Regions from separate parts of the Gracilibacillus sp. HCP3S3_G5_2 genome, predicted to be linked through region 2. Evidence: a T-box and tRNA genes for the amino acid it is inferred to sense, from the RefSeq annotation. Region 2 holds a T-box; the other holds one or more tRNA genes.
The links. The T-box of region 2 lies ahead of pheS (phenylalanine--tRNA ligase subunit alpha). A T-box ahead of a tRNA ligase gene usually reads a tRNA of that ligase, here a tRNA-Phe.
Positions count from the first base shown of each region.

Region 1: it encodes a tRNA-Phe, which carries the amino acid that the T-box ahead of pheS (phenylalanine--tRNA ligase subunit alpha) is inferred to sense. The anticodon was not compared.

Region 1 is NZ_JBQHXU010000003.1:54,161-70,339, reverse strand. Features, by position in the region: gene ACTNEP_RS05360 (tRNA (adenine(22)-N(1))-methyltransferase) at 1-485, shown strand, start outside; gene ACTNEP_RS05355 (Nif3-like dinuclear metal center hexameric protein) at 472-1,584, shown strand; gene ACTNEP_RS05350 (4-hydroxy-3-methylbut-2-enyl diphosphate reductase) at 1,672-2,616, opposite strand; gene ACTNEP_RS05345 (DEAD/DEAH box helicase) at 2,754-4,064, shown strand; gene ACTNEP_RS05340 (deoxyribonuclease IV) at 4,083-4,976, shown strand; gene ACTNEP_RS05335 (IS3 family transposase) at 5,002-5,229, opposite strand; gene ACTNEP_RS05330 (DUF2624 family protein) at 5,367-5,651, opposite strand; gene ACTNEP_RS05325 (lytic transglycosylase domain-containing protein) at 5,836-6,543, shown strand; gene ACTNEP_RS05320 (DUF4190 domain-containing protein) at 6,628-7,044, shown strand; gene ispG (flavodoxin-dependent (E)-4-hydroxy-3-methylbut-2-enyl-diphosphate synthase) at 7,246-8,349, opposite strand; gene ACTNEP_RS05310 (NfeD family protein) at 8,600-9,253, shown strand; gene ACTNEP_RS05305 (Na/Pi cotransporter family protein) at 9,611-11,248, shown strand; tRNA gene ACTNEP_RS05300 (tRNA-Asn) at 11,400-11,474, shown strand; tRNA gene ACTNEP_RS05295 (tRNA-Met) at 11,478-11,551, shown strand; tRNA gene ACTNEP_RS05290 (tRNA-His) at 11,569-11,641, shown strand; tRNA gene ACTNEP_RS05285 (tRNA-Ile) at 11,660-11,736, shown strand; tRNA gene ACTNEP_RS05280 (tRNA-Ser) at 11,747-11,839, shown strand; tRNA gene ACTNEP_RS05275 (tRNA-Phe) at 11,876-11,951, shown strand; gene sodA (superoxide dismutase SodA) at 12,096-12,707, shown strand; gene ACTNEP_RS05265 (MFS transporter) at 12,884-14,113, shown strand; gene ACTNEP_RS05260 (peptidoglycan D,D-transpeptidase FtsI family protein) at 14,176-16,179, shown strand, end outside.
Region 2 is NZ_JBQHXU010000003.1:294,957-311,135, forward strand. Features, by position in the region: gene ACTNEP_RS06465 (DUF2507 domain-containing protein) at 108-533, shown strand; gene uvrC (excinuclease ABC subunit UvrC) at 608-2,386, opposite strand; gene trxA (thioredoxin) at 2,552-2,866, opposite strand; gene ACTNEP_RS06480 (DUF350 domain-containing protein) at 3,224-3,631, opposite strand; gene ACTNEP_RS06485 (endonuclease MutS2) at 3,646-5,994, opposite strand; gene polX (DNA polymerase/3'-5' exonuclease PolX) at 6,014-7,726, opposite strand; gene ACTNEP_RS06495 (CvpA family protein) at 7,800-8,351, opposite strand; gene zapA (cell division protein ZapA) at 8,359-8,619, opposite strand; gene rnhC (ribonuclease HIII) at 8,831-9,769, shown strand; gene pheT (phenylalanine--tRNA ligase subunit beta) at 9,982-12,408, opposite strand; gene pheS (phenylalanine--tRNA ligase subunit alpha) at 12,424-13,458, opposite strand; T-box leader at 13,507-13,743, opposite strand; gene ACTNEP_RS06520 (TrmH family RNA methyltransferase) at 13,802-14,542, opposite strand; gene sspI (small acid-soluble spore protein SspI) at 14,637-14,849, shown strand; gene ACTNEP_RS06530 (lytic transglycosylase domain-containing protein) at 15,010-15,639, shown strand; gene ACTNEP_RS06535 (family 43 glycosylhydrolase) at 15,675-16,179, opposite strand, start outside.

The sequences.
Region 1 (16,179 bases), 240 kb from region 2:
TAAGAAAAGGCAATGGATTGGATGTTATTGAACAAGGTGAAGTCAACCAAATAACGATTGCTGGAATGGGAGGGAAACTTATCCAAACGATTCTGGAAGAAGGTAAGCTTAAATTATCTGGTGTTTCACGATTAATTTTACAGCCGAATATTGATGCACCAATAGTTCGAAAATGGCTGACAGATCATCAGTATGAAATTATGGCGGAAGAAATTGTTTCAGAGGATGGTTATATTTATGAAATTATTGTCAGTGATCGTCAAATTACGCCCACTTTTCTTTCAGAAAAAGAATTGTTATTTGGTCCATTTCTTCTCAAAGAAAAAAATGACGTTTTTATAAAGAAATGGACTAGTGAAAAAGAGAAACGAATATGGTTAATTAAACAAATGCAACAAGCAGCCAATATACCAGTAGCGAAAATCAAGAAGCTCGAAACAGAAATAAAGTCGATCGAGGAGGTATTAAATAATGACAACTGTTAAAGATGTAATGCGATTACTGGAAAAATGGGTTCCTGTTCATTATGCAGAGTCCTGGGATAATGTCGGATTACAAATTGGATCAAAAGAGCAAAAAGTAAAGAAAATGATGATTACACTTGACGTAATAGATGCGGTTGTTGAGGAAGCGATTGAAAAGAAAGTAGATTTTATTATTGCGCACCATCCATTATTATTTAACGGTTTAAAAAGAATAGATTTTCAAGATCCAAAAGGACAAGTTGTAAAAAAATTAATCGAGCACAATATTTCTGTTTATGCTGCTCACACCAACTTGGATGTAGTTAAAGGCGGTGTGAATGATATGTTGGCAGAGAGATTGGAACTGTCAAATACAAAGGTTTTAGTTCCAACTGTAGAGGAGCAATTACTAAAATTTATTGTCTATGTTCCACAAACGCACCTGAGTGACCTTGTGGAAGCAATAGGAAATGCTGGAGCAGGACATATTGGTAATTACAGTCATTGTACGTTTCGTTCTGCGGGAACAGGAGCTTTCAAGCCATTGGAGGGCACACAGCCTTATCTTGGTACTCAAGGAGAAATAGAAGAAGTAAATGAGTATAAATTAGAAACAATCATTAAAAAATCACAATTGTCTGTTGTCCTGCAGGCAGCAAAAAAGGCACATCCATATGAAGAAATGGCATATGATTTAGTACCACTTTCCAATAAAGGGGAAAAAGCGGGCTTAGGGCGTATCGGAAAACTTTCTAAGCCAATGAAATTGTCTGAGTATGTGGAGATAGTAAAAAGTAATTTGAATATTCCAGCTTTACGCTATGTTGGTAATCAGAATCAAGTGATCCAAAAAGTTGCTGTATTAGGAGGAAGTGGGAAAGGTTTCATTAATGCTGCTCGAAAAGCTGGAGCAGATCTTTATATTACAGGAGATTTAACTTTCCATGAAGCTCAAGACGCAGAAGAAGCTGGCCTTTGCCTGCTTGACCCGGGCCATCATGTAGAGGAGGTTATGAAAGAGGGAGTAAAAGATTATTTCTTAACTAATCTTCACCAATTACCAGACAAAATAGAAGTTGAAGTCTCGACTTTATCAACCGATCCATTTCGTTATCAATAAAGCGAAATGATAGGACTGTTGATTAAATCATCGTATTAGTGGTTTTAAAAGAAAAAAAGAAGCAGGCACCAAATTGGTGCTTGCTTCTTATTTTTTAGCTTTTACTTTTGGTAAAATTTTATCTTGCTGTACTTTTGATGTTCGATCCCATGTTTCCGGGTTATTTGGGTCATATTGCTCGATGAATTTAATTACTTCTTTTGCGATTGGAGTTGGTGTGGAAGCACCAGCAGTCACGGCAACTGTTGATACACCTTCTAACCATTCATATTGTATTTCAGAAACATCAGCAATTCGATAAGCTTGAGTACCCGCCTTTTCAATAGAAACTTGTGCTAAACGATTAGAATTGTTACTACGTGGATCACCAACCACTAATGTTAAGTCAGCATCCTTTGCTTTTTCTGCTACAGCTTCCTGACGAACTTGCGTAGCCATGCAAATCTCTTGTTCCATTTCAGTTTGCGGGTATTTTTCCTTTACTTTTAACATAACATCATGAACATCCCATTGACTCATTGTTGTTTGGTTAGTCACCAATATTTTTTCTGCATTTAAATGAAGGTTTTCTACATCCTCCTGATTTTGAATTAAATGCACATGATCTGGTGCAACACCTACTGCACCCTCTGGCTCTGGATGTCCTTTTTTCCCTATATACACAATCTCATAATTTTCTTTTACTTTTTCGCGAATCAAATCGTGTGTTCTTGTAACGTCTGGACAGGTTGCATCAAGTACTGTTAAGCCTTTTTCTTCAGCACGTTTTTTCACTTCTGGTGATACACCATGAGCAGTGAAAATAACTGTTCCATCATCGATATCTTCTAAAAGCTCTGCTCGATTTTTTCCGTCTAATGTATAGACACCTTGTTCTTTAAAGGCATTGTTTACATGCGAATTATGAACAATCATACCAAGTATATAAATAGGGCGAGGTAGATTGGGATCCTTCACTGCGTTTTGAGCAATAACCATTGCATCGACAACTCCATAGCAATATCCTCTGGGAGCAATCTTAATTACTTTCATTATGGTTCCCCCTCTGTACTTTCTACTAGAGATCAAGTAAAATGTTTAATAACGGACTTGAATTTGTCCAATACTTACATTATAAAGGTATTTAATACAATTGACAAAGATATTTAGTTAGTTAGAAGGAGAATAACATGGAAAAGCATTTATTTAGACAATATGCATTGGATGATTGGATGAATGAAGTAATTGGGCAATTGGGATTTTATGAACCCACTCCTATTCAAGCAAAAGTCATTCCAGAAGCTTTAAAAGGTAGAGATATTATTGGACAATCAGAAACAGGTTCAGGTAAAACACATGCCTTTTTGATTCCGTTATTGAATAAAATCGATACGAATCAATCTGAAACACAAGTTGTTTTAACAGCACCAACAAGAGAACTGGCTATTCAAATATATGAAGAAGTTAAAAAGATCATGCAGTTTTCTGGTAATCAAGATAACTGGCGTGCAAAGCTTATTATCGGTGGAACAGATAAAAAACGAATGGTAGAAAAAATGAAACAAGCACCACATATCGTTGTTGGGACACCTGGACGTATTCTAGATCTAATTCAGGATGGTGTATTGGATATATACTCAGCAAAGTCTTTTGTCATGGACGAAACAGATTTAATGCTTGAATTAGGTCTTATTGAAGAAATAGACCGAATTCTTACACATGCAGATCCTGATATACAAGTAATGGTGTTTTCAGCAACTATTCCTGAAAAGTTACAACCATTTCTTAAAAAATATCTGCACGGACCAATCTATGTGAAAATTGACGATCGTTTAGCGCCTGAAAAACTGGAACATCGGCTCATTGATCTTAAGCACCGAGAGCAGGCTGATGTAATCTTTGAGATTTCTAAGTTGATCCAACCATATTTAGCGATTATTTTTACAAATGGTAAGGAAAATGCTAATCAGTTAGCGGAAAATTTACAGGCTAAAGGATTAGCAGTCGGGCTAATTCATGGGGGATTAAATCAACGTGAAAGAAAAAGAGTATTGAAAGAAATTCAACAGCTAAAATATCAATATATCGTTGCAACAGACTTAGCTGCACGCGGTATCGATATTAAAGGGGTAAGTCATGTAATCAATGCGGAATTACCAAAAGAAGAGGCGTTTTATTTACATCGTGTAGGAAGAACGGCTCGTGCTGGAATGGAAGGAACAGCGATCAGCCTTTATCAGGAAGAAGATATCCCACTTATTAAGAAGTTGGAGAAAAAAGGGTTAACTTTTACATTCCATGATATTGTAAAAGGGGAGTGGCGAGAAGCAAAAGCATGGAATATAAGGCAAAAGCGAGAAAAAGGGGAAAATGAGATCGAGAAAAGAGCTTGGCAGCAAGTAAGAAAACCGAAAAAGGTAAAGCCTGGGTACAAGAAAAAAATGAAGAAACAACAACAACATGTTAAAAAGAAAATAAAAAGAAATCAAACGAATAAATAGAAAAGGTGAGAGGATTTTATGTTAAAAATAGGTTCACATGTTTCAATGAGTGGAAAGAAAATGCTTTTAGGATCTAGTGAGGAAGCAGTGTCGTACGGTTCTACAGCACTAATGATTTATACAGGAGCTCCCCAAAATACGCGACGAAAACCAATCGAAGAGTTAAATATTGAAGCTGGCCGTCAACATATGGAGGAAAACGGTATTTTAGACATAGTGGTTCATGCTCCTTATATTATTAATATCGGTAATGCTACGAAGAAGGAAACGTTTGAACTAGGAGTAAATTTTTTAAAGAGTGAAATAGATCGAACAGAAGCATTAGGTGCTAAGCAAATCGTCCTTCACCCTGGTGCCCATGTAGGTGAAGGGGTTGACACAGGTATTGCGAAAATCATTGAAGGCTTAAATGAAGTACTTGATCCAAATCAGGATGTACAAATAGCTTTAGAGACGATGGCTGGAAAAGGATCGGAAATTGGTCGTAATTTTGATGAATTAGCAAGAATCATCGATGGTGTTACACATAATGAGAAGCTATCGATTTGTTTCGATACTTGTCACGTTCATGATGCAGGATATCCGATTGTAGACGATTTTGATGGTGTGTTAAATGAATTTGACAAGATTATTGGGATCGATCGCTTAAAAGTAGTTCATATTAATGATAGTAAAAATGTGCAAGGTGCAGGAAAAGACCGTCATGAAAATATCGGATTTGGTCATATCGGGTTTGAGACGATTCACCAAATTGTCCATCATGACCAATTAACAGAATTACCTAAGATTTTAGAAACTCCATATGTTGGAGAAGATAAGAAAAATAAAAAACCACCATATAAGTTTGAAATAGAAATGCTGAAAAACGGTTCATTCATTCCAGATTTAAAAGAACAAATTGTGAATCAATAATTATTTTCATACATGCTGCACCCTGTCAAGTGGACAATGAAAAGCAAAAGATATAGGCAATGGCCTGATACCGATATTCTAATGGTGTCAGGCTATTTAATTTCTCTTGGTAACGTTCTTCGTTATATGATTGAGAGGCTATAGTTGCGTAACAATCGTTCGGCTGTCCACTTTCCTTTCCTCGGGTTTTTGCCCCGCGGAAAGCGAAACGATCAGCCAGAGCCGATGCTTTGCACTCGATATCATAAACCATAAGTTAGTGAAAGATATTCCGTAATTATACGGATTGCATCGTTTAATTGATGTTAAGAAAATAAGTTATGTTCCAATTTCTTTTTATGTTAAATAAAACAACTCCGATGGAAAGCTTAGTGTTCTAATCATACTATATCATTTGAAATAACTTTCAAGTCCATATTCTTTAATTAGTTTATTGAATAGTTGTTGGCATGCTTTCGCAGTTTTAATGTCTGTGATTTGGGCAAGTTTTCTCAGCATCTGAGCACGGTCTTCAGCATTTGTTGGATCATAACGGTTACGTTGTAAATGGCTAGATATTAACCTTGCTTGGTGTTCATTAACCGTGATGTTGTACTTGTTAGCGTATTCAATGATTTCATTTGCACTGATTTTTTTCAATTTGCTTATGATAATGCGTTTTGAGATTCCGTTCATTTAAAAAACTCCTTTTTTGTTATCTTTTTTTATTTTATGCAAGAATGTTTATTTTTTGTGAATAAGGGTAAAAAAAGTAGGATGTTTATTATTTGCACTAATCGACAATTTTCGCTAATATAGAGCGCTGTAGAAAAAACACCAAGTCGATTAATGCTTTTACAGCTAAGGAGTGAAGGAGTACATGATAAAAAGAATGCAATCAATTAGCATTGTATTGGCTTTTGTGCTTGTAGGTTGGAGCTATTATCAAATAAAATCATATAAATCAGAAATACAAGCACTACAGTATGATAATGTTGAATTGGAGCAAGAGATAAACAATATGGAATCTCAAGCACGTTATATCTTAAATCGGACGCATCAAGAAGAATGGGAGTTAAATCATGAAACATGGCCAAAGTATTTTGATATGGCAGAAATCATGGTTGAAGAAAGTAATGGACAATTTTTAAGACCGTGGGCGATTTATTTAGTAAAAGAGGCCAAAAGTTACGGAATTGATCCATTTATTGTTTATGAACTTTTGAAAGTAGAAACAGGTAACAGTTTTGACCCCGAGTTAGTTGGTCCAGAAACAAAATATGGCCATGCTTATGGGATGGCACAGTTTATGAAAAATACAGCACCATGGATTGCTGATATGGCGGATATGCCATATGAAGGTGAACTTTTATTTGATCCGTACTATTCCATCAAATTATCTTTAGTTTATCTCGATTATTTATACAATGAATATGATAATTGGGATGAAACCTTAACAGCTTATCATCGTGGTATGGCAGGTTTAGAACAGTATAAATTAAAAAATGGTCATGCCAATAGTGAATATGCAATGAGAATCCAAACGAATGCTAAAAAGTATCAAGAATTTGTTGCATATGCTCCCTAAACAGAAAGTATTATTTACCAAGTAAGACCGAAAAGAATTAAGGCATACTATAAATGTACCTCTAAAAGAAAGGGAGGGTATAGTATGCCAGAACATCAAGATGAACGACGTGTTGAGAATGCTCCAAATATCGATAATGGACGTATCGATGAAGAACCTCAATCTAAACAATTTGTTGCAACTGATGAGATGTATTCAGTAGATGAGGCATATAAAAGGGAAGAAGAAACATCTGCTGAGTTATCAGCTAATGAGTTTAATCGTCCAATCGACTCTGAAGAGCAAGAAACAGAAATGCAATCAGATGTCAATACTGCTTGGGGTTGGGCAGGTTTAGTATTAGCTTTAGCTTCCTTTTTTGTTTGGCCGTTGATGTTGGCAATTGGTGGTATCGTCTTAGGAATTGTTTCCAGACAGCAAGGCGCCGCCACGCTCGGTAATGCGGCTATCGTAACAGCGATTATTTCGATATTAATATCGCTGATATTCATACCATTATAGAACAATCCTAGTAATAAAATGTAAAACCTGAACCAGAAGTGTTGGAAACGAAATAGATGATGAGATCATCCAAAGCAACACAACTAAAATAAAAAGGCAAGCCTATATTATAGGCTTGCCTTTTCACTTTAGATGGAGAGATAATCAACATCGTTGGCGTAGAATTTACAAACACAGCCTTATTACGAAGAGTTTAATTTACTAAACTTCCTGTGTTTCTTCTTTTTGTTTTTGTATATATTCTTCTGCAATTTTATCGACTTCTATTTTTAGTTCCTCGACCATTGTTTCTTCGGGAACTTTTCGGATGATTTCACCATGACGGAATAATAAACCTTCACCACGGGCACCAGCTATACCGATATCCGCTTCTCTAGCTTCCCCTGGACCATTAACTGCACAACCAAGTACTGCAACTTTAATTGGAGCTTTAATGGTTGAGATATATTCTTCCACTTCATTTGCTATCTTAATCAAATCAATTTCAATTCGACCACAAGTTGGACAGGATATTAATGTTGCAGCGTTGGAAGCTAAACCAAATGTTTTTAATAATTCCTTTGCTACTTTTACTTCTTCTACAGGATCAGCACTTAATGAAATACGCATGGTACTACCTATTCCCTTACTTAGGATCGCACCCATACCTGCAGCACTTTTGATACTACCTGCAAAAAGAGTTCCTGATTCTGTGATACCTAAGTGTAAAGGATATGGTATTACTTCAGCCGCTTTTTCATAAGCTTCAATTGCTAATTTAACATCTGAAGCCTTTAACGATACGACAATATCATGAAAGTCGAGATCTTCTAAAATCTTAATATGGTGAAGTGCACTTTCTACCATACCATCAGCTGTCGGATAACCATATTTTTCCAAAATGTGTCTTTCAAGAGAGCCGGCGTTTACACCAATTCGAATGGGAATACCTTTCTCTTTTGCAGCATTTACTACTGCTTCCACTTTATCCCTTTTCCCAATATTACCAGGATTAATACGAATTTTATCAGCGCCACCTTCGATTGCTTTAAGCGCAAGTTTATAATTAAAGTGAATATCAACTACAAGTGGAATATTGATTCTTTTTTTGATTTCTGGAATTGCATTAGCCGCACGTTCATCTGGGCAGGCAACACGAACGATTTGACAACCTGCTTCTTCAAGCCGTTCAATTTCCTTAACGGTTGCTTCGACATCATGTGTTTTGGTAGTTGTCATCGATTGGATAACTACTTCATCTTTACCTCCAACCATAACATTCCCAATTTTTACAGGTCGTGTATCTTTTCGATGTATTAAAGCCATAAATAAAATCGCTCCTTTAATTCTTTTTCCAAAAAAATCATAAATAGTAATGGTCGTCAATCACTATTATAATTCTTATATAATTTAGTGGCAGAATTCATTACCATTGTCCATTATAAAGGTTAAAATAAGAAAAGAGAAGTATCAAACCTTATTCTTAAAGAAAAAATAATAATTTGAAACTAATGATTACTTCCATACGTATGGTATGATAGAGAGAAGAAAGTAGAACGAATTGAGGTGACATTAAATGTTTACGATAACAGCTGATTGGATGAGTTTTGTAATTGTTGCACTAGCAACACTTTTTCTTATAGGAGAATTACTTGTAAATGCAAAAGGAATATTTAGTATTTTAGGTATAGGTTTTATCACTATTTATTTTGCTTCCTTTTTAGATCCAGGTATGTTTTTCATTATGATTATTATTTATTTCTTTGGATTAATGTTAATGATAATCGACGGAAAGGTCTTAAACGATGGGACCTTAGCAGTGATTGGACTTGTATGTATGATTGTTTCTGTTGGATTTGCCGCACCTAACTGGGTTGCAGGTCTTTACGCTGTAATAGGTGTATTCATAGGTGGAATGAGTTCATTCGGCTTTCTAAAAGTATTCAAAAAGCGTCAAATGTGGACGAAGATCACATTGTTTGATCAACTGACAGAAGAGGCTGGGTATTCAAGTCTTAATCAATCATACAAGGAGTTAATCGGTAGAACTGGAGTAACGACAACGGATATGAGACCAATTGGAACCGTCTTGATTGATAACAAGGAATATAGTGCAATAACAGAAGGGAAATGGATTACGAAGGATACAGACGTTGAAGTAGTGGATGTAGATGGAACGAGAATTCTCGTAAAAGATAAGAAAAAAATTGCTGGAGAGCCTGCTCAATAATAGCAGGCTTTTTCTATTTCTCGAGACTATATTGAAAACCCGTACTAAATAGATAATTTTCTTTCACCTTCATAATTTCCGTTATTTTGAAAAATTTATTAAAAAAAATTGTCAAAAAGGCTAACATAATGTCTAAGTATTGTTATAATAAAATTGTTTGTTAAGGTTTTGTAAATTTTTAAGAAATTACTTTACAAACCCTCAATAAATCATTAATAATGAACAGGTGCAAAAAAGAATTTGTCTAATTTTGTCGTAAATAATGAATAATAGAAAAAAACTGTTAAGAGGGCAATACTTTTTGCACATTGGTCATACTAAAGAAAGATTAAGTTTTGTGGGAAGGGATGAACACTGTTGGATGTAAATGTACAAGCTATGATTTTTGAGTTTATCGGTGGATTGGGGATATTTCTTCTAGGTATCAAGTATATGGGAGAAGGACTTCAAAAAACTGCCGGAGACCGTTTGCAGGAAATATTGGACAAGACAACGAGTAATCCATTTATGGGTGTACTAGCAGGTATTTTTGTAACCATTTTATTGCAAACAAGTACAGGAACAACAGTACTAACGGTTGGCTTAGTAAATGCAGGATTCATGACATTAAGACAGTCTATCGGCGTTATTATGGGAGCAAATATTGGAACAACGATGACTGCCTTCATTATTGGAATCGACATCCAAGAATATGCTTTACCAATCCTTGCAGTTGGTGCACTTATGTTATTTTTCTTAAAAAATAATAAATTATCTAATATTGGTTTAACAATCTTTGGATTTGGTTCTTTATTCTTTGGACTTGATTTAATGGGATCTGGTCTAAAACCATTAAGAGATGTCCAAATGTTTCATGACTTAACAGTAAGTATGTCTGAAACGCCAATTCTCGGTGTTATAATTGGTACAGTGTTCACGATGCTTGTACAAAGTTCAAGTGCAACTATTGGAATATTACAAAGTCTTATGACTGAAGGTGCAATTGAGCTTAGAGCAGCATTACCTGTCTTATTCGGGGATAATCTTGGTACGACGATAACAGCGGTCATCGCATCAATCGGTGCAACAATTGCAGCGCGTCGTGCAGCATTAACACATGTTATCTTTAACTTGATAGGTACGATTATTATAGTTAGTATACTGCCACTATACACGATGTTTATCAGTAATATTCAGGGATGGTTAGATTTAAATCCAGCTATGACCATTGCTTTTGCACACGGGATATTCAACTTAAGTAATACAGTAATTCAATTTCCTTTTATAGGGTTATTGGCATTACTAGTAACAAAGCTTATTCCAGGTGAAGACACAACTGTAAAATATAAACCACAGCACTTAGATCCGATTTTTATTGAACAATCACCGTCTGTGGCATTAGATCAAGCGAAGTTAGAAGTAATTCACATGGGGAAATATGCAATCAAAGGTCTTGAAGAGACAAGTATGTTTTTAAACAGTAACAGTCAGAAGAATGCAGAGATGGCTCAACAAATAGAAGGAGCATTGAATAATTTAGATCGTGAAATTACTTCTTATTTAGTTGAATTATCGGGAACTAATTTTTCCGAGGGAGAGCGTAATAACCATTCAGCATTAATTAATTCCGTACGTGATATAGAACGAATTGGAGATCATTTTGAAAATATTATTGAATTGGTTAATTACAAAATCTCTAATAAAGTAGATATTACAGAGCAAGGTATGATTGATTTAAATGAAATGTTTGATTTAACCATTAGTACAGTAAAAGAGGCAATATTAGCACTAGAAAACATGGATAGAGAAGCGGCCTTAAATGTTGTACAAAAAGAAAATGAAATAGATAGAATGGAAAGAAAATATCGTAAAAAACATATTATCCGTTTAAATGAAGGAGCATGTACCGGAGCTGCTGGTATTGTATTTGCTGATATCATTAGTAACCTTGAACGAATTGGAGATCATGCTGTAAATATAGCGGATGAAGTATTAGAGGAAAGACAAAAGCACTAATGATTAAAGGTGGAAGTAGTCTTCACGGCTGCTTCCTCAATATTTTGATTAAAGTTAAAAAAAATATTAGAAAAAAACAAAAAAACTATTGACGAATCTATCCTGCTATGATAAATTATTAAATGTCGCTTCAATGATTACATAATTTCATTCCACAGTAGCTCAGTGGTAGAGCTATCGGCTGTTAACCGATCGGTCGTAGGTTCGAATCCTACCTGTGGAGCCATTTGGCGGTGTAGCTCAGCTGGCTAGAGCGTACGGTTCATACCCGTGAGGTCGGGGGTTCGATTCCCTCCGCCGCTATAAATAAATAAATAATGGCGATCGTGGTGAAGTGGTTAACACATCGGATTGTGGTTCCGACATGCGTGGGTTCGATCCCCACCGGTCGCCCCTTATAATGTATAAAGTGGACCCTTAGCTCAGTTGGTTAGAGCTATCGGCTCATAACCGATCGGTCGCAGGTTCGAATCCTGCAGGGTCCACCATATTAATTGCGGAGGAGTACCCAAGTCCGGCTGAAGGGAGCGGTCTTGAAAACCGCCAGGGGCTTCACGGCCCGCGGGGGTTCGAATCCCTCCTCCTCCGCCATACATAATCGTTCATAGAAAAAACAACATATCGTTTGGCTCGGTAGCTCAGTCGGTAGAGCAACGGACTGAAAATCCGTGTGTCGGCGGTTCGATTCCGTCCCGAGCCACCATTTCAACAAGCTGATAGGAAGCTTGTTTTTTTGTTTTTGGATAAATGGTTTTCTTAAATGCTAAATATTTGCAATTTATTTTTATATTTTGATACTATTTGTGGTGGAGAGGTTATTATAATAAATAAATAGGAGGAATGAAACATGGCAAACTTTACATTACCAGATTTACCTTATGCTTATGATGCGTTAGAGCCTCATATTGATAAGGAGACAATGAACATTCATCACACCAAACATCACAATACTTATGTAACCAAATTAAATGACGCACTGGAAGGTCATGATGACTTAGCAAACAAATCAATCGAAGAGATCTTGGCAAATCTTGATGCAGTTCCTGAAAGTATCCGTACTGCTGTAAGAAACAATGGTGGCGGACATGCTAACCACAGCTTGTTTTGGACATTGCTTTCACCTAACGGTGGTGGGGAGCCAACAGGCGAATTAGCAGATGCAATTAATTCCACTTTTGGAAGCTTTGACAAGTTTAAAGAAGAATTTGCTGCTGCAGGTGCAGGTCGATTTGGTTCAGGTTGGGCATGGCTAGTAGTAAACAATGGTAACCTAGAAATCACTAGCACTCCTAACCAGGATACTCCTATTTCTGAAGGTAAAACACCAATTTTAGGGTTAGACGTATGGGAACATGCGTATTATCTTAAATATCAAAATAAACGCCCTGACTACATTGCTGCTTTTTGGAATGTAGTGGATTGGGATAAAGTAGCAAGTTTATATAATGATGCTAAATAATAACTATGAAAGTAAGGGCTATAGTTTCTTCTATAGTCCTTTTTTATTTTCCAATAAGCCCCTTTCTCGTCCTAAATTATTTCAATCAATTGATGATAACTTTTCTTTGCTGTTTACATGTATATCTCCTACTTTCTAGATCAAAATAAAGGTTAGATTGTAGTGAGGTGTAAAAAATGAGCGATAAGGTGAAAAATTCCAAAAATATCATGCCAAATAGTAAAGACCTTAAGCTATTATTAACAATTGGTGGTTTATATGCGTTAGCAACTTTTTTATCGAATACATTTGTCAATGTTTTCCTCTGGAAACAATCAGGTAACTACATTGACATTGCGATTTATAATTTATTTGTTTATATTTTGCAGCCAATCTCGTTTGTTGTTGCAGGTAGATGTGCAAAAAGAGTAGACCGAACGATCATTATCCGAATAGGGGTTATTTTTTTATCGGTTTTTTATGTGACGGTACTGTTGGCAGGAGATAATGCCACACGTTTTCCTTATTTATTAGGTGCCATCTTAGGAATAGGGTACGGATTTTACTGGTTAGCCTTTAATGTATTAACCTTCGAGGTCACAGAGCCTGAAACAAGAGATTTTTTTAATGGTATTTTAGGTACATTACAATCCTTAGGCGGGATGATTGGTCCGATTTCAGCCGGTTACATCATTACAAGGCTTGATAATTTCCAAGGGTATAGTTTGATTTTCTTTATCTCCTTTTTTTTATTTTTGATTGCAGTGATATGCTCCTTTTTTTTAAAGAAAAGGAAAGCAACAGGGAAATTCTTATTGAAGGAGGTTGTATCGGAAAGAAAATCCAATCAAAACTGGCGTAATATTTTATATGCGCATATTTTTCAAGGGTTGCGAGAAGGGCTGTTTATTTTTATTGTAGCCATTTGGGTATATATTGCCACTAATAGTGAATTTGCATTGGGTGGGTTTAATTTAACCGTCTCTTTGTGTTCCTTTATTGGTTATTTTATGGTAACGAAATTACTAAAAATTGAATACAGAAAACATGCTATATTACTTGGCGGGATTTTATTGTATGTTGCTGTAAGTCTGTTTGTTTTTCAGACAAGCTATTGGATGTTACTTGCATATGGAATTATTGTAGGGTTCGCATATCCGATTTATAATGTTCCATTCATATCTTTAACTTATGATATTATTGGAAAAGCAAAAGGTGCAGGAGATTTAAGGATAGAATACATTATTATAAGGGAGTTATTTGTTAATTCTGGCAGAGTTGCTGCGATCTTGATTTTTATTGTCAGTGTTTTACTTGTGGACGCGAAAATTATTATTCCGATTCTTTTGCTTACTATTGGTGGAGGTAACCTCTTTGCATATTATTTTGTTCGAAAAACAGATTCCTCTATTTATACTATTAAATAGATAGTAAAGCGATCTGTGACATGTTATAATAAATGGGATGTTTTCATTAGGGGGAATGAAGGGTGAATCAACATCCAAATTTTAAAAATAAGAAAAAAATAAAAAAGAAAAAGGCGCAATTGCCTTTTCGCTTAAATATATTATTTATTACTGTTTTTCTTATCTTCTCATTACTAATTGTACAATTAGGTGTTGTTCAAATACTTAATGGAGAGGAAGCGCAAAGACAGATTAATCAAACAGAAAATACTCCCTCTGAAAAACCAGTACCAAGAGGAAAAATGTATGATAGTAATCATGATTTGATTCTGGATAATAAAGCAGTTAAGTCAATTACTTATACACCACCAAAAAATGGTGATTCTGCTGAAGAACGTCTCGAATTAGCGGAGAAGTTAGCGGAATTTATTACTATTATAAAAGATGAAAAAGAACTCGAAAAAGCAATTCGAGAACGAGATAAGAAAGAATATTGGTACTTAGTAAATAGAGATGAAGTTCCTGACCTGTTAACAGAAGAGGAAAGAGAAAAGCTTGATACCGGAGAAGAGTATCAAGCAGAGCTTGATGCCATAACAGAAGCACATTTGGATCAAATTGAATGGACCCAAGAATTAATGAATGTACTCGCGATAAAGAAAGAGTTGGATGCTGCTTATGAATTATCCCCTCATGTTGTAGTAAATGAAGGTTTAACAGATGAGGAATACGCACTGGTAGCGGAAAATTTAAATGATTTGCCAGGAATAGATGCTGTAATTGATTGGGACAGAGAAAGGCTGTATGATGACACGCTAAGTTCTTTCTTTGGTAATTTAACCTCGTCTGATGAAGGTATCCCGCGCGAGAATAGTGATTTTTATTTATCAAATGGCTATACGTGGAATGATCGTGTCGGAACGAGTGGATTAGAACAACAGTATGAGCATATTCTTAGAGGAAGAAAGGAAAAAATTCAATATACAACAGATTCGAATGGAAACGTCGTTAACGCTGATGTTGTAGTGGAAGGTCAAAGAGGAAAAGACCTTATTCTGACTGTCGACATGGAGTTTCAGTCAGAAGTGGATAAAATAGTGGAAGAAGAGCTTCGGAAAGCGATCAATAACTCTGCTAACAATACTGGTTACCTTCAGGATGCGTTGGCTGTAGTCATGGATCCGCGAACTGGAGATATATTAGCCTTATCTGGTATCCGTTACGATAAGGACGAAGACGAATATCTTAATCAGGCATATAGAACCATTTATGACTCTCATGAGCCTGGATCTGCAATTAAAGGTGCTACAGTTTTAGCGGGATATCAGGAAGGTGTTATTGATATTGGAACACATATGAGTGATCAACCAATCAAGATAAAATCGACACCTCAATTTAGTTCTCACAGATTTTTAGGAAGTAGCATTTCCGATTTAAAAGCTATTCAGGACTCTTCCAACGTTTATATGGCGAAAATTGCGATTGCAATAGCTGGTGCAACTTATCGTTATGAAGAGCCTCTTTATAATTTTGACTACGAAGGATTCGACATTATGAGAAATTATTACAGTCAATTCGGTTTGGGCGTTAAAACAGGGATAGATCTACCATTCGAGGCAACTGGGGTAACTGGTTCTGACCCTGCTCAGGGGAACTTACTTCACTTATCTATTGGGCAATATGATACGTATACGACTTTACAATTGGCCCAATATGTTTCAACTATTGCTAATAATGGTTATAGAATGAAACCACGTCTCGTTAAAGAAATAAGAGAACCAGGCACTGGAGACGGGGCACCTGGTAAAATTATTGAATCTTTTAATCCAGAGGCAATAAATCGGATTGACATGGACGATAAATATATTGAACGAGTACAAGATGGTTTTAGAAGTGTATTTACGAATGGAACCGCCGCTGGTCAATGGGGTAATTTCCCTTATGAAGTGGCTGGAAAAACTGGGACTGCTCAGAGACCTAAGTATGAAGTGATTAATGATGAAATAGTTCAAGTTGCGGAAACGGAAAATTTATCATTGGTAGGTTACAGTCCTGCTGAAAATCCAGAAGTAGCGTTTGCTGTTATT
Region 2 (16,179 bases):
AAATATAAAGAAAGTTACTTTCGAACGATTGCAGAAATAGCAAAAAAAAGAGATAATAGTTACATAGATTGTTAGGTTTGAATGAGTAAGAGAGGGGACAAAATTAAGTGACAAATAAAAAGACAAACATTGCTACTGTACTAGCGAATCTTCAAACAACGAGCAGTGGTTATGATTTAATCCGATATATCGGATTACCTGATATGCTTGGTCAGGATTCCGATCTAATTTTATATGTTATGGGCAAAAATTTGGCCAGACAAGCAGAATGTGCATCAGCAGAAGAGATCAAGGAATTTTTTCAATTTGTTGGCTGGGGAGATTTATTGTTAATGCAAGAAAAGCGAAGTGGATTTATCTATGAACTAAGCGGCGATTTAATTAAAGCCCGCCTGCAAACTATAGAAAATATTGACTTTCAGCTCGAAGCTGGATTTTTAGCGGAAGCGATTTATCGCATAACGGATAAAGACTGTGAATGTGTAGCTGAAATCAAAAAAGAACAAGTTATTTTCCATGTTTTACATAATTAAAAGCCCCCATTTCGACTGATTGGCTAATGTGGCCACACTTTGTGGCCAACGCCGAGAGGGATCGAAAAGGGGCTTTATTCTTCTTCTTGAAGATGGTTTAGTATTTTCTCTGCAACTGGCCTCGGAATCCCTAATTTCACAATAGAGTCAACCGATGCCTGCTCTATTTCCTTAACAGATTTAAAATGAGTAAGTAACAATTTCTTCCGCTGTGCACCTACTCCTTCGATATCATCCAACTTAGAATGAAAAGCACTCTTTCCCCTTAGCTGACGGTGAAAAGTAATAGCAAACCGATGGACTTCATCTTGTATTCGCTGTATAAAATAAAACTCCTGTGAGCGTCGATCCAGTTCTACTACTTGTGGCGGGTCACCATACAACAATTCACTTGTTCGGTGCTTATCATCTTTCGCTAATCCGCATAACGGAATGTCCAAGCCTAATTCATTTTCCAACACATCAATAGCTGCTGACATCTGACCTTTTGCACCATCAACGACGATTAAATCTGGAAGTGGTGCTCCTTCTTTTAACACTCTTTTATACCGTCTACGAATAACCTCCCGCATTGTCTCATAATCATCCGGGCCTTCGACGTCTTTAATTTTATATTTACGATATTCTTTCTTCGCTGGCTTCCCATCAATAAAAACCACCATAGCTGAAACAGGGTCCGTCCCTTGGATATTCGAATTATCAAATGCCTCAATGCGGTGTGGGGTTTCTATATGCAGTTTTTCACCCAGACTTTCCACTGCACGAATAGTCCGTTCTTCATTCCGTTCTATTAAGCTGAATTTCTCTACTAAGGCAATTTCCGCGTTTTTCTTTGCTAATTCTACTAACTCTTTCTTGCGACCTCGCATCGGAATATGAACATCTACCTCTAATAATTGCTTTAATAACTCAACATCTGTCGGAATTGGTACAAGAATTTGTTTAGGTTTCGGATGATGGTGGTGCATATAAAAACTACCGATAAAACTAAGGAACGTTTCCTCTGCCTCATCATAAAAAGGGAACAATGAAACATCGCGTTCAATTAATTTCCCCTGACGGATGAAGAAAACCTGTACACACATCCAGCCTTTGTCATAGCTAAAATTAAATACATCACGATCCACCTGATCTTTCATCGTCATTTTCTGTTGTTCCATTACCGCTTCAATATGCTGGATTAAGTCACGAAATTCCTTTGCACGCTCAAAATTTAACGCTTCTGAAGCTGCTATCATTTTATCTTTTAACTCCGCTTTTATTTTCCCGTGTCCACCGTTTAAAAAACTGGAGACCTCTTGGGTGATTTTTTGATATTCTTCCTTAGAAGGTGGAGTGTCCGCACATGCTAAACATTGGCCCATATGATAGTAGAGACAATGGCGCCCTTTCGGATTGTTACATTTTCGCAAAGGATATAACCGGTCTAACAATTTTTTCGTTTCTCTTGCCGCTAGTACGTTAGGATATGGCCCAAAGTATTTCCCCTTGTCCTTTTTGACTTTTCTCGTAATAATCAAACGTGGATGCCGTTCATTTGTAATTTTTAAAAATGGGTACGATTTGTCATCTTTCAACAGCACATTATATTTTGGATCGTATTTTTTGATCAGGTTCATTTCCAAAATTAATGCTTCTATTTCCGAACTTGTCACGATATATTCAAAATCTCTGATCTCACGAACAAGTCGCTGGGTTTTTTGATCGTTTGCTCCAATAAAATAAGAACGAACCCTGTTACGTAGAATTTTTGATTTCCCCACATAGATAACAGTTCCATGCTTATCCTTCATCAAATAACAGCCAGGTTGTGCTGGCAATACTGCTAATTTCTCTTTAATATGCTCGTTCACCATTTATTCCCCCCCTTACTTTCCGTAAATTTCTATCTATGTATAAAAAGCTGTTGCTTCAGGGATTTATTCAATCTAAATTATATTATAGTAAAAAATAACTCTTTCCGTAAAGAATCCCTTATTATAGAAGGAGATCTATAATAAGGGATTCTCATGTTTGGATTATGCGTGTTTGTTGATTAATTCAACTAGTGCTTCTTTTGGCTGGTATCCAACTACTTGGTCCACTACTTCACCATCTTTGAAGAGGAGCAATGTTGGAATACTCATAACACCAAATTTTCCAGCTGTTTCTTGGTTTTCATCTACATCAAGTTTCACGATTTTAACAGTATCGCTCATTTCACCATCTATTTCTTCTAGCACTGGTGCTATCATTTTACAAGGTCCACACCAAGTAGCCCAAAAATCAGCTAATACTAGTCCCTCGCTAGTTTCATTACTAAAAGTACTATCGTTTGCTGCTACAATTGCCATTAAGAATTCCTCCTTTATTCCGATTTCTTTACAAGTATAACATTGACAAAAAAATCATCCTAATACTTTGCTTATTCATTATTATATGATGACAGCAATATACTATACAGTCATTACATAATAGATGCCAACAGCTAAAAAGATGACGGCAATAACGATCAATACATATGCTAAGGTTTTCACAATGCCACTCCTTTACCACGGCGCTTAACGGACACTAACTCCAAAAATATTCGCTAACGGTGCTAGAACAATATAATGGTAAGGAAAATCCGACAGTTAGTATCTCGACTCCATCACCGCTATGACAAATCATTCAGATTTTCTATTCCTTCTTTTTGTTATGACCAGCCCCACCTATTGAATACTTGACCCGATCACATAGGATAATCCGACGGAGATAACCAAGGATATAAAACCGACAGCACGGTTATCCTTAGCAATCTCTTCATCGATTTTATAGGTTGGTGTTAAAAATTCAAAAATAAAATACCCAAATAGTAGTAATAAAAAGCCAAACCCGCCCCATGCAATACTTTCTAGGATAGTATCATTGTGTTCGATTGAATAGCGAATAACATTAGCAATTCCAAATATTTTTCCGCCTGTTGCCATTGCAACACTTAAATTTCCTCGTTTAATTTCCACCCAATTCTTATAAGAAGTGACTAGCTCGAAAATAACGAGAAATAATATTAAACAAAGTATGGCAACACTATATCGGGCTGCGGTTTCTACAAATATATTTCCCCAAAAGTCAGACATGACATGGCCTCCTTTTATTTTAATTCTAGAACTGTGACTCCCTGGCCGCCTTCACCCATATCACCATCACGTGCACTTGTTATTTTGGAATGCTTGCGGGCAAAATCCTTCACACCTTTTCTTAGAGCACCGGTACCTTTTCCATGGATAATTGAAACTTTATTATAGCCTGCAAGCAGTGCATCATCAATATATTTCTCCAGTTGCTGTATGGCGTCTTCAAAACGCTCTCCACGCAAATCTAACTCTGGTTTGACATGATATTGTGAGCCCCTAACTGTTGCTAATGGTTTTTCCATTTGAGGTTCTTCTCTTCTAATGAATAACAGATCTTTTCGCTTGGCTTTCATCTTCATAATTCCAACCTGAACCTGAAATTCGTTTTTTCCCGTTTGTTCTATTATCGTCCCTTTTTGATCTAATGTTAACAACCGTACCTCGTCACCTGGTCTTAACGCTTTCGCTTTGTCTTCATCAATTGTTGGAGTGTGTTTCTCCTGTTTTTTCGTGAGATCAGGTCTTGCTTCATTTAATAATTTTTTTGCTTCAATCCACTCATGCTCTTTTAACTCTGCTTCTGTTTGCAAATTGCGTAGCTCAGATACGATCATTTCTGCTTCTTCACGAGCTTTTATAACTGCTTTCTCAGCCTTTTCCTCTGCTTTCTTGTATAATGCTTCTCGGTCTTTTTCAAATTGCTGCCACTGTTTTTCCAAGTCTTGTTTCAGCTGTTCTGCTTCTTCTAAAATAACATGTGCATCCTCATAATCCGTTTCCGCTTTGCGCCTGGAATCCTCAAGAGAAGCAATCATATTTTCGACACTTTTCGAATCGGTGCCAATATGGCCTTTTGCCTCTTCAATGATCGATTCATTTAAACCGAGGCGCTTGGAAATTTCAAAAGCATTACTCCGTCCAGGTACACCTATTAACAGTCGATATGTAGGCTTTAATGTTTGAATATCGAATTCAACCGATGCATTTATTACACCATCACGGTTATAGCCATATGCTTTCAACTCTGGATAATGGGTAGTTGCAATCACACGAGCGCGTTTACTAAGCACATAATCAAGAATCGACATAGCAAGTGCAGCACCTTCCTGTGGATCTGTACCTGCGCCTAGCTCATCAAATAAAAGTAAAGATTTTTCATCAAAGCTATCTAAAATATCTACGATGTTTGTCATATGAGAAGAAAACGTACTTAAACTCTGCTCAATCGACTGTTCATCTCCGATATCAGCGAACACATTTGAGAATACCGCTAACTCGCAACCATCTTGCGCTGGAATCTGCAAGCCTGATTGTGCCATTAGCGTACATAATCCAACCATTTTCAAGGTTACCGTCTTACCACCAGTGTTAGGCCCTGTAATCACTATAGCAGTAAAATCTTCACCTAATTCCACATCATTGGCAACAACTTCCTCTACAGAGATTAATGGATGGCGGGCCTGTTTCATTTTAATGATACCTTTGTCATTCATCTTTGGCCTGCTTGCTTTCATTTGATGGCTCAATTTAGCTCTAGCAAATATGAAATCTATCTCCGCTAATGCTTCGACATTTTGCCGTAAAAATCCTTCATCAGCAGCAATTCTTTGGGACAACTCTTTCAAAATTCGTTCGATTTCCCTTTTTTCTTCGACTCGTGCTGCTTGTAATTGATTATTTAATTCTACAACCGATTGTGGTTCCATAAACAATGTTTGCCCTGAAGCTGATTGGTCATGAACAATCCCACCGATAGCGGAGCGATATTCTTGCTTCACCGGTAATACGTAGCGGTCATTACGAATCGTGATAATAGCGTCTGATAGCATTTTTGCTTTTGTTTTAGTAAAGTTATCCAAACGATCACGTACTTTATTTTCATTCGTGCGCATTTTAGAACGCAAGCCTCGTAACTTGTCAGATGCCCCGTCCATCATGTGCCCATGATCATCAATACAATTTTTAATTTCTCGTTCTAATTCATTTAATGGGACAATTTGATCAGCTAATCCTTGGATAATCGGTAATTCGATATCCTCCAATTTATCAATAAAAAGTTTCAGTTGTTTTCCGCCGTAAATCGTGCTTGCTACATCGAGACACTCATGTGTACTTAATATTCCCCCAATAACTGCTCTTTTCACACTTGGTTTAATATTAACGATTCCTCCAAGCGGAACATTTCCTTTTAAACGGATGATATGATAGGCTTCGTCTGTTTCCTCATGCCATTTCACAACTTGATCGAGATCCGTTGATGGTTTTAGCTTGCGTATTTTTTCGATTCCTAGCGAGGAAGCTGCTTGTTCAGCTAGTTGATCCATAATTTTTTGAAATTCTAACACATGAAGAATTCGTGTGTTCATAAAACGGACCTCCTTCCATTTATTCCGCTAAATATTTCATTAAATCTGCTTTTGTCCACGTGTTAACGACGGCTTGTTTACTAAGTTTCCCTCTTCTCGCTGTTCCTACACCTGTTGTCATGTCTTCTAACATGGCATAACTGTGAGCATCAGTATTAATCGCAATCTTCACCCCTTGTTGTTGTGCTTGTTCTACCCACTTTGCTGCTAAATCCAGACGATTTGGATTGGCGTTCAATTCTAGCATCGTATTCGTTTCACTAGCTTTTTGAATCAGCCATTCCACATCAACAGGATAGCCGTCTCTTCGTCCTAAGAGTCTTCCAGTTGGGTGAGCAATCATATCGACATGTGGATTTTCAAGCGCCTGCAGTAAACGTTCATGAATTTTTTCCTGAGGCTGCTTAAAACTAGAGTGAATCGATGCGATCACAAAATCAAGTTCTTGTAAAAAGTCATCATCAAAATCCAATCGGCCATCAGGTAAAATATCCATTTCAACACCTGCAAAAATATGGATATCTGGGTGTTTAGCCTGTACTTGTTCAATCTCTCTCCGTTGTAATCTTAGACGTTCTTCATTTAATCCATTGGCGACACGCAAAAACTTGGAGTGATCAGTAATCGCTATATATTCATAGCCTTTTTCTTTGGCACGAATCACCATCTCCTCTAACGATTGAGCACCATCACTCCAGGTAGTATGCATATGCAAGTCTCCACGTATGGCCTCTTCATCAACTAAATCAAACTCAGCTTTAGCCAGTTCTATTTCATCTTTTCCTTCACGTATCTCTGGCGGAATATAGAAAAGTCCAAAGCTTTCATAAAATGCAGCTTCTGTCGCAAATGTTTCAACTTTTCCAGTTTCTATATCTTCCACACCATATTCGCTAATTTTTTTGCCTTGTGCTTTTGCTAGTTGCCTCATAAGAACATTATGATCCTTGGAACCAGTGAAGTGATGTAAGGTTGTCGCAAATTCCTTCTCTGTTACTAAACGGAAATCGACACTAATATCATAACGTCCCTCTACTACTATCGATACTTTTGTATCTCCGGCAGCAATTGTATCAATCAGATCCTCAAATTGTAACAGCTTTTCACGCACTGCTTCCGGCTGATCCGTTGCAATGATAAAATCCAGATCCTTCACAGTCTCCCGAAAACGACGCATACTCCCCGCAATAGAAAATTGCTTGATCTCATCGATAGTATGAAGAAAAGCTTCAATCTTCTCCACTATTGCTACCACCATCGGAATCGGTAATCGCTCAGGTCTATTCCCAGCATTATTTAATGCTTCTACTATCTTTTCTTCTGTCTTTTTACCAAAACCCTTTAACTCTCGAAGTGCCCCTTGTTCACATGCTTCTCTTAACGTTGTTTCATCTACGATGTTCAGCTCTTGATAGAGTTTTGCCATTTTTTTACCACCAAGCCCTTGGAGATTTAATAGTGGTATTAATCCTTGTGGTACTTCTTTCTCTAATTGCTGTAACGTATCTGATTCGCCATTTTCGATAAATTCATTTATTACCGCAGCCGTTCCTTTGCCGACTCCCTGTAATTTCGTAAAATCGTCTATCTCTGTTAAAGAACGGTCATCTCGTTCTAGTGCTTGTGCCGCTTTACGGTAAGCAGATATTTTAAAAGGATTTTCTCCTTTCAACTCAAGATACGTTGCTATTTTTTCTAACAGTTTGATGACATCTTTTTTGTTAACAGACATCTTCTTTCCCTCGCTTTTTTATATTTTACAAGTGAAATACCCTTGCTTACTTCAACTGCAAGGGTAATAAAAATTAACCATTATTGAATGGGTCATTCTCAAACAAAAACGTCGTTAATTTTTCCGATAACACTGGTGTATTTTCAATAATATTGGTAGCAATAAGGGAACCATCGATATATTCCTGGATAAATGAAACAGGTGCTAGTGCTAAAATATATAACACAATAAACATAAGCAAATAAACTTCAATAAATCCTAAAATTGCTCCAAGCCAACTATTAAAAATCCGCAATATTGGTAGATCTGCAACAAAATCAAGCATTGTTGCTATGATTTGTAAGAGTATTTTCGTAACGAAGAATAATACCCCAAATGCAATTGCATTATAATAGGCCGCTTCTAATGGTAACGACTCTAAAAAGACAGCCCATGAAGAATCAGACATTAATTCAGGATACGGAATCCATAATTCTAATTTCGAAGCAACGTCATCATAATATGTAGCTGCTACGATAAAAGCGATAATGAATCCAGTAAGATGAAGTACTTGTAGTATAAAACCTCTTCTGAGACCGACAAGCACCCCAACAATTAATAAAAAAATCAGTATAAAATTAACCATGACAAAATTATTCCTCTTTCTCCTCAAGTAATTTTTGCAACACTTCAAAATCTTCTTTTAATTTAATATAATCATTCATTGTATTTACAGCTGTCAGCACAGCTAAGTTAGTGGAATCTAATGATTTATTTAGAGCGTGTATTTCACGCATTTTTTCATCTACTAAATTTGCTACCACACGAATTTGTTCAGGTTTTTCATTTCCTACAATATTATATGATCTTCCATATATATCAACAGTAGTTCGCGATTTTTCTGGCTGGGACACCTTGATTCCCCCTTATAGACAAATAACCTTAAAATTAATATTAACATGAAGCTCACAAATAGAAAACTATTCTGATAAAACCAATCTTTGTTATACTTATAATAAAAGCGCTAGGCGAACTAATTTAAAACCTAAATGGAAGGTAAAATCATGAACATTGGAAGTTCGTATATTCTGAGCGCTTTTATCAATGAAGAAAGGACGAATACTATTGTCAACTGTAGTTTTACAATTTCCTCAAAATGAGTTATCTCACATAGAGGATTATTACAAAAAATATATTATCAAAGAACCCCCGAATAGTCTTTTCTTAGCAAAAATCAATAACGTGACTGTTACTGCCTATCTATCAGGAAAAGTGATGTTCCAGGGTGCTGGCGCTCAACAAGAAGCTGCCAAATGGAATAAGTCGGCTACAGAGAAAACATCTAAAAGCCATTCAAAAAGTTCCGTTAATCACCATCATTACCAGCCTCCTGAATCTTTGTTCACACATGCCCATATCGGTACAGATGAAGCAGGAACAGGTGACTATTTTGGCCCAATTACTGTCAGTGCTGTTTATGTCTCAGAAGAAAAAATACCTCTATTAAAATCAATGGGTATTACTGATTCCAAAACGTTAACAGACCGCAACATTGGCATGCTTGCTAAAGAAATAGTCCGAGAGAAGATTCCTTATACTTTGTTAACATTGGATAATATTAAATATAACAAACTTCAGAAAAAAGGTTGGAATCAAGGTAAGATGAAGGCGATGCTTCACCAACATGCTATCCAAAAGTTATTGACAAAAATCGACAACTCACCCCTACATGGTATCCTAATTGATCAATTTTGTCAGCCATCTTCTTATTTGAAACATATTAGTCAAGAAGGGTTACAATTAGCAAAAGACACTTTCTTTATGACAAAGGCTGAAAGCTATTCAACTTCTGTTGCTGCTGCTTCGATTATTGCTCGTGCTAAATTCGTAAAGGAAATGGACGAGCTATCCAATCGATACGGTTTTACCATTCCAAAAGGAGCTTCAAGCAAGGTCGATGAAGCTGCTGCTTATTTTATCAAGAAAAATGGTTTCGATGCATTATCAAACGTGGCAAAAACACACTTCGCTAATACAGAAAAAGCAATCAAGTATATAAAGTGAAGCTTCTCTTAGCAGGAAATTTTATTTCCCGGCTGAGGGTCGAGTATCCGTTTCTCCCACTTAGCTTCTTCGATTTACATGAACTTGTACAGAGACGGTGTTAACCGCTCCGATGTGATTGCTCCGTTTTCCATAGGCTTGGTGAATAAAAGCATATATACTTCTTATCTCAAAACAAAGACTGCAACTTATAATTGTTGCAGTCTTTTGATTTATCCTCTTAATTCTGCCTGATGTTCACTTGCTACTGCAGCTAAAATCGCTTGGTAAGATGCCTCTACTTCTTCATCGGTTAGCGTTCTTTCAGGGTCTTGATAGAACAAGCTAAAAGCTATAGATTTCTTTCCGTCTTCTAGATGCTCGCCTTGATAGACATCAAATACTTGAATATCCTTGACCAATTCTCCACCCGCTTGTGCAATCGTTGTTTGTAATTCACCAGCCTGTACAGCTTCATCGACAACTAATGCGATATCTCTTGTTACGCTAGGATAACGTGGTATCTTCGCAAAACTTGGCTCGTTTGCATGAATATGAAGAAGGTAATCGATATCGATATCCCATACATATGTTTCTTTCAGGTCATAGTCTTTCTGTAATTGCGGGTGCACCTGCCCTGCAAATCCAATTGCCCGATCATTAACAAATAACTGCGCAGTTCTACCAGGGTGCATTCCATCCACTTTCGCTTGTTTAAAGGTAACGTCAAGATTCAAGGATTCAAATAATGCTTCCAAGATGCCTTTTACGACAAAGAAATCAACCGCTTTTTTCTCCTGCTGCCATGGATGTGTAAGCCATTCACCTGTCAAGGCCGCTGCTAAGCGTAATTTTTCTTCTGGTTGTTGTGTTACTTTTTCCTCTTTAGATAGGAAGATACTGCCTAATTCGTAATACGCTATATTTTCTTGTTTTCTCGCTAGATTGTAAGCTACAGAAGCTAACATTTCAGGTAAGATGCTTAAACGTAACGTACTGTGTTCTTCACTCATTGGCATTGCTAAGGAGACAGGAGAAATCAACTCTTCTGCTACTTCCGGACTGACAAGCTCCGTTGCCCGTTCCTTACTTGTTAATGAATAGGTAACCGTTTCAGATAGACCAGCACCTTCCATGAATCGCTTGATATGACGTTTTAATTCCTGCTGTTTTGTTAGACCTCCTGCTTGAGCACCACCGCTAGGTAAGGTGAAAGGTAAATGATCATAGCCATAAATACGTGCCACTTCTTCTACCATATCTTCAAAAATGACAATATCTTGGCGGCGTGTTGGAGCATAAACAGTAAAGGTTTCACCATCCTGCTCATAGTTAAAGTTTAATTTACGAAGGATATCCGCAATTTCATCATCGGAAATATTCGTTCCTAACCGATCATTAATAGTAGAAGTCCAGATAGTTACTGTTTGTTCTGTCAAATCTAATTGGCCATCTTCTACAATACCATCTAAAACTGTGGCACCCGCATATTGCTGCAGCAATTGGCAAGCACGCTCACCAGCCTTACGTACACGATTAGGATCTACTCCTTTTTCAAATCGATTACTTGATTCACTACGTAAATCGAAATCCTTTGAAGCTTTACGAACCGTCTGTCCTTCAAAATAGGCCGCCTCTATTAAAACTGTAGTAGTTTGGTCTGAAACCTCTGAATCAGCACCACCCATTACTCCGGCAAGGGCAACAGGCTCTTTTCCATTGGTAATCACTAAATGTTCACTAGTTAATATTCGTTCCTGATCATCTAATGTTACGAATTTTTCGCCTTGATTTGCCATTCTGACAACTACTTCATTTGATCCGAACTTGTCAAAATCAAATGCATGTAATGGCTGTCCATATTCTAATAATACATAGTTTGTAATATCTACCACATTATTAATCGGGCGAATACCTGCAGCCATTAAATAATTACGCATCCATAGTGGTGAGGGGCCAACTTTGACACCCTTTACTACAAATGCACCGTAATATGGATTTTGTTCGGTAGCTTCGACTGTCACAGAAACATGACTCTCTGCTTTTTCTTCTTCTGTATGATAGTCGGTATGTGGTAGGCGAATTGGTACATCCAAAATAGCTGCTACTTCATAAGCAACACCAATCATACTTAATGCATCTGATCGGTTAGGAGTTAAGCCAAGCTCTAAGATAATATCATCCAGATTCAGTAGTTCCGTTACATCTGCACCAATTGCTGTATCTTCAGGAAAAACGAAGATGCCACTCGCAAATTCCTTTGGTACGAATTTCTCTTCCACTCCTAATTCTTGTAGGGAGCAAATCATTCCATTTGATTCCACACCACGTAATTTTGCTTTTTTTATCTTAAAGTTACCTGGTAATACAGCACCAGGTTTTGCCACGGCAACCTTCTGACCTTGTGCAATATTTGGTGCACCACATATAATTTGGAGCTTTTCATCCCCAACATTCACTTGACATAAATTTAATTTATCTGCGTTAGGATGCTTTTCACAGCTTTCCACATAACCGACAACTACATTATTAGCTGGACTCGCAAAACGCTCTAATCCCTCTACTTCAATCCCTGATTTGGTAATACGCTCGGCCAAATCTTCAGGGGATAATTGATCGATATCTACATAATTTTTTAACCAATTTAATGATACGAACATCGTATAGCCTCCTTCTTATGCTTGATGATACTGCTTCAAGAATCGAATATCGTTTGTATAGAAATGACGAATATCGTCGACCCCGTATTTCAACATGGCAATTCGCTCTGGACCCATTCCAAATGCAAAACCGCTATAAACCGTTGGATCATATCCCGCCATTTCCAATACACGGGGATGAACCATTCCAGCTCCAAGGATTTCAATCCAGCCAGTTTGTTTACATACACTACAGCCTTTTCCATTACATACTTTACAGGATATATCCATTTCAACAGATGGCTCTGTAAAAGGGAAAAAGCTAGGACGCAAACGAATTTCGCGATCTTCACCAAACATTTGCTTTGCGAATCGATCTAGCACTCCTTTTAAATCACTCATGCGTACATTTTTGTCCACATACAGCCCTTCGATTTGAGTAAATTGATGGGAGTGTGTGGCATCATCTGTATCGCGACGGTACACTTTTCCTGGACAAATCATCTTAACAGGTTGTTTATCTTCCATTGCATTCATCGTTCTTGCCTGTACAGGCGATGTATGAGTACGCATCAAGATTTCTTCCGTAATATAGAACGAATCCTGCATATCACGTGCTGGGTGCCCTTTTGGCAGATTAAGTGCCTCAAAGTTATAATAATCTGTTTCCACTTCTGGACCTTCTCGCACTTCAAATCCCATACCAATGAATAGGTCTTCTATTTCTTCCACAATACTTGTTAAAAGGTGTGGTCCGCCTGTTGGTACAGGTCTTCCAGGCAATGTCACATCAATTGTTTCTTCTTCCAGTTGTTTTTCCAGCTCTGCTGCTTCAATATTTGCCTTTTTGCTATCGATCGCCTCTGCGATATTTCCACGAACCTTATTGGCTAGTTCACCAATCACAGGTCGCTCCTCTTTCGATAATTTACCCATGCCTCTTAATACTTCTGTAATCGGTCCTTTTTTTCCTAAGTAAGCTACCCGTACATCTTGTAATTCTTTTAGTGAGATTGCTTCGTCTATTTGTTGCAGTGCTTCTTTTTCCAATGCTTGTAACTGTTCTTTCATTTTGTGAACCTCCTTTTTTCATTTCAAATAAAAAAATCCCGCCCCAGGTAAAGGGACGAGACTGTATGTATCGCGGTACCACCCTTGTTGACATAGTTAGACTATATCCACTCAAGTTAAGAGATAACGGTATTAACCGGAACACCTTTACTTGCCAAGCAAGGTCCAAGTGTCAGCTCCAGAGTGAAATTTCAATATGTGATCGTTAGAAGCACTTGCAGTCTATGGTACTTCTTCCCTTGAAACGATTATCCACACATTTACTGGCTCTTTCAACGCTTTTATAATTGTCTTTACTTCATATAGTATAAGCAAGCATAGCAAATGATGCAAGTCCAACTCTTCATTTTTTTGCTACTTCGTACATAAGGATCGCAGCAGCAACACTAACATTTAACGATTCTGCCTTACCATAGATCGGAATTTTTACATTTTGATTGGCTTTTTTGATTAGGTTTTGGTCAATACCAGCTCCTTCATTTCCAACTACAATGGCAATCTTTTCTGGCACTCGTACTTCATGGTAATCTGTGGCATTCTCAAGCGCTGTGGACCATATTTCGGTGCCTTCACTTTGTAATCGATCGATTTCTTCATGTAAATCTGCTTCATAAATATCGAGATGAAAGATCGATCCTTGGGTAGATCGGATAACTTTTTCATTAAATAAGTCAACGGTTCCTTTTCCTAAAATGACAGTATCAAATCCTGCTGCATCTGCAGTACGAATCATTGTTCCTAAATTGCCCGGATCTTGCACACGATCTATCAGTAAAGCACGCTCGATCTGCTGTTCACTTGATTTGTTTTTATTTACTACCGCCAATATACCTTGAGGTGTTTTGGTATCGGTAAGAGCTGCCATGACATTATCTGATACTTCATATAAAGGATATTGATTCCATTCCTGAGCAATTTCAACACCGGCTTGATAGATAACTTCAATAATTTCCCAATCGCTTTTGTGTGCCTCTTCTATTAAATGAACGCCCTCTATCATAAATTTTGACTGTAAGTCCCGCTCTTTTTTCTTCTTTAATTTTCGCCAATTCTTCACTTTTTCATTTTTTACAGATGTTAACATAATCTCATTCCTCATTTTTTGATGTTTCTATCATACATATTATTCTTTATACAGGTCAAACTATAATGAAAAATGCTTGAGGTGGGGTGATAAAATGGATTTAAATTTAAGAAAAGCAATCATGTCTAATGTGTCTGGTAATTCTGCTAGTGATTTAGAAGCTACAATTGTCGATGCCATTCAAAGTGGAGAAGAAAAAATGCTTCCTGGTTTAGGTGTTTTATTTGAATTATATTGGCAACAAGCAGATGAAGCGGAAAAGACAGAAGTACTTGATACATTGGAACAAGCAGTCAATAAGCAATAACATGTTTAACCGTAGAAGTGAAAAATAAGGGAGATAAACCTGAGCCAAAAGGACTTGATTTTAATCAAGTCCTTTTACTTTTTACATATAATATTGCTTTTTTGTAGGATAAATTGTATATTTATTATAGATAAATTTTACCAAAAGGGAGAGCGTTTCATTGAACGTACAATCTATTCGTCACTTAATAGAAATGCAGGCAATGTCAACCTTAACCAACACGAATAATAATAGCAATTTGAGTACTAATTTTAGACAGTTAATCGAATCCATGTCAGGAGAGCAACAACCTTTTCATACATATAACGATTCTTCTGTTACGCAGTCTCTAAATAATACTGAGTTAGTTCCGTCAATAAGGTCACAGCTAGTAAACAATTCTGCAAATAATATTTCTCGTAGTACGACTGCTTCAAAAAATATTACTTCCATAATTGAAGAAGCAGCTATGCAATATAATATAGATTCAAAATTAATTGACGCTGTTATCCAGACAGAATCCAATTACAATCAACATGCTGTAAGTCATGCCGGTGCGCAAGGATTAATGCAGATAATGCCCGATACAGCGAGAGGATTAGGTATTCAAAATCCTTTTGATCCAGTTGAAAATATTTTCGGTGGAGTAAAATATTTAAAACAAATGCTAGACAGGTATAATGGGAACAAAACGTTGGCATTAGCTGCCTATAATGCTGGTCCTGGAAATGTTGATAAATACCATGGTGTTCCACCATTTAAAGAAACGCAAGCCTATGTTCAAAAGGTTCTTGGCAAATATTTAGCATAATACAACCCTTTCCTAAGCGAAAAGGGTTGTTTCTGTTATTGCTTAGTCACACTTCTGATATAGAGCCCACCACCTATTACAAGTAATAATGCACTGACTACTAACCAATTAAACATGTTCGTAGCTGTATCAGGCAGATAATTTTCATGCTCTTCAGCTAGATCCTCATCGTTCACCTCTTGTTCTGTTACAACGTCGGAGGATGGTTCACGTGGATCTATCGGTTTCTTCCCACCATTTCCATCATCAGCCACTTCCAATTGTTGGATCGCAGTTTCTAGTTTTTGTTTTGCGTCTTCAATTTCCCGCCAACTGCTAAAATCTGCCATCATTTCTTGAATCGATTCCATTACTTTAGATAGCTCATTCCTTGATTCCATTGTATATTTATCATCGTTCACTAAAGAGCGAGCTGATTCTAACAGTTGTTCAAGCTCACTTGTATCCAAGGAAAAGCTGCCATTATTCCAATAATTTTCGATTTGATCTTCTGTCAAAACCTGATTGTTATAAATATAAAGCTCATCTATTAAACCTTGG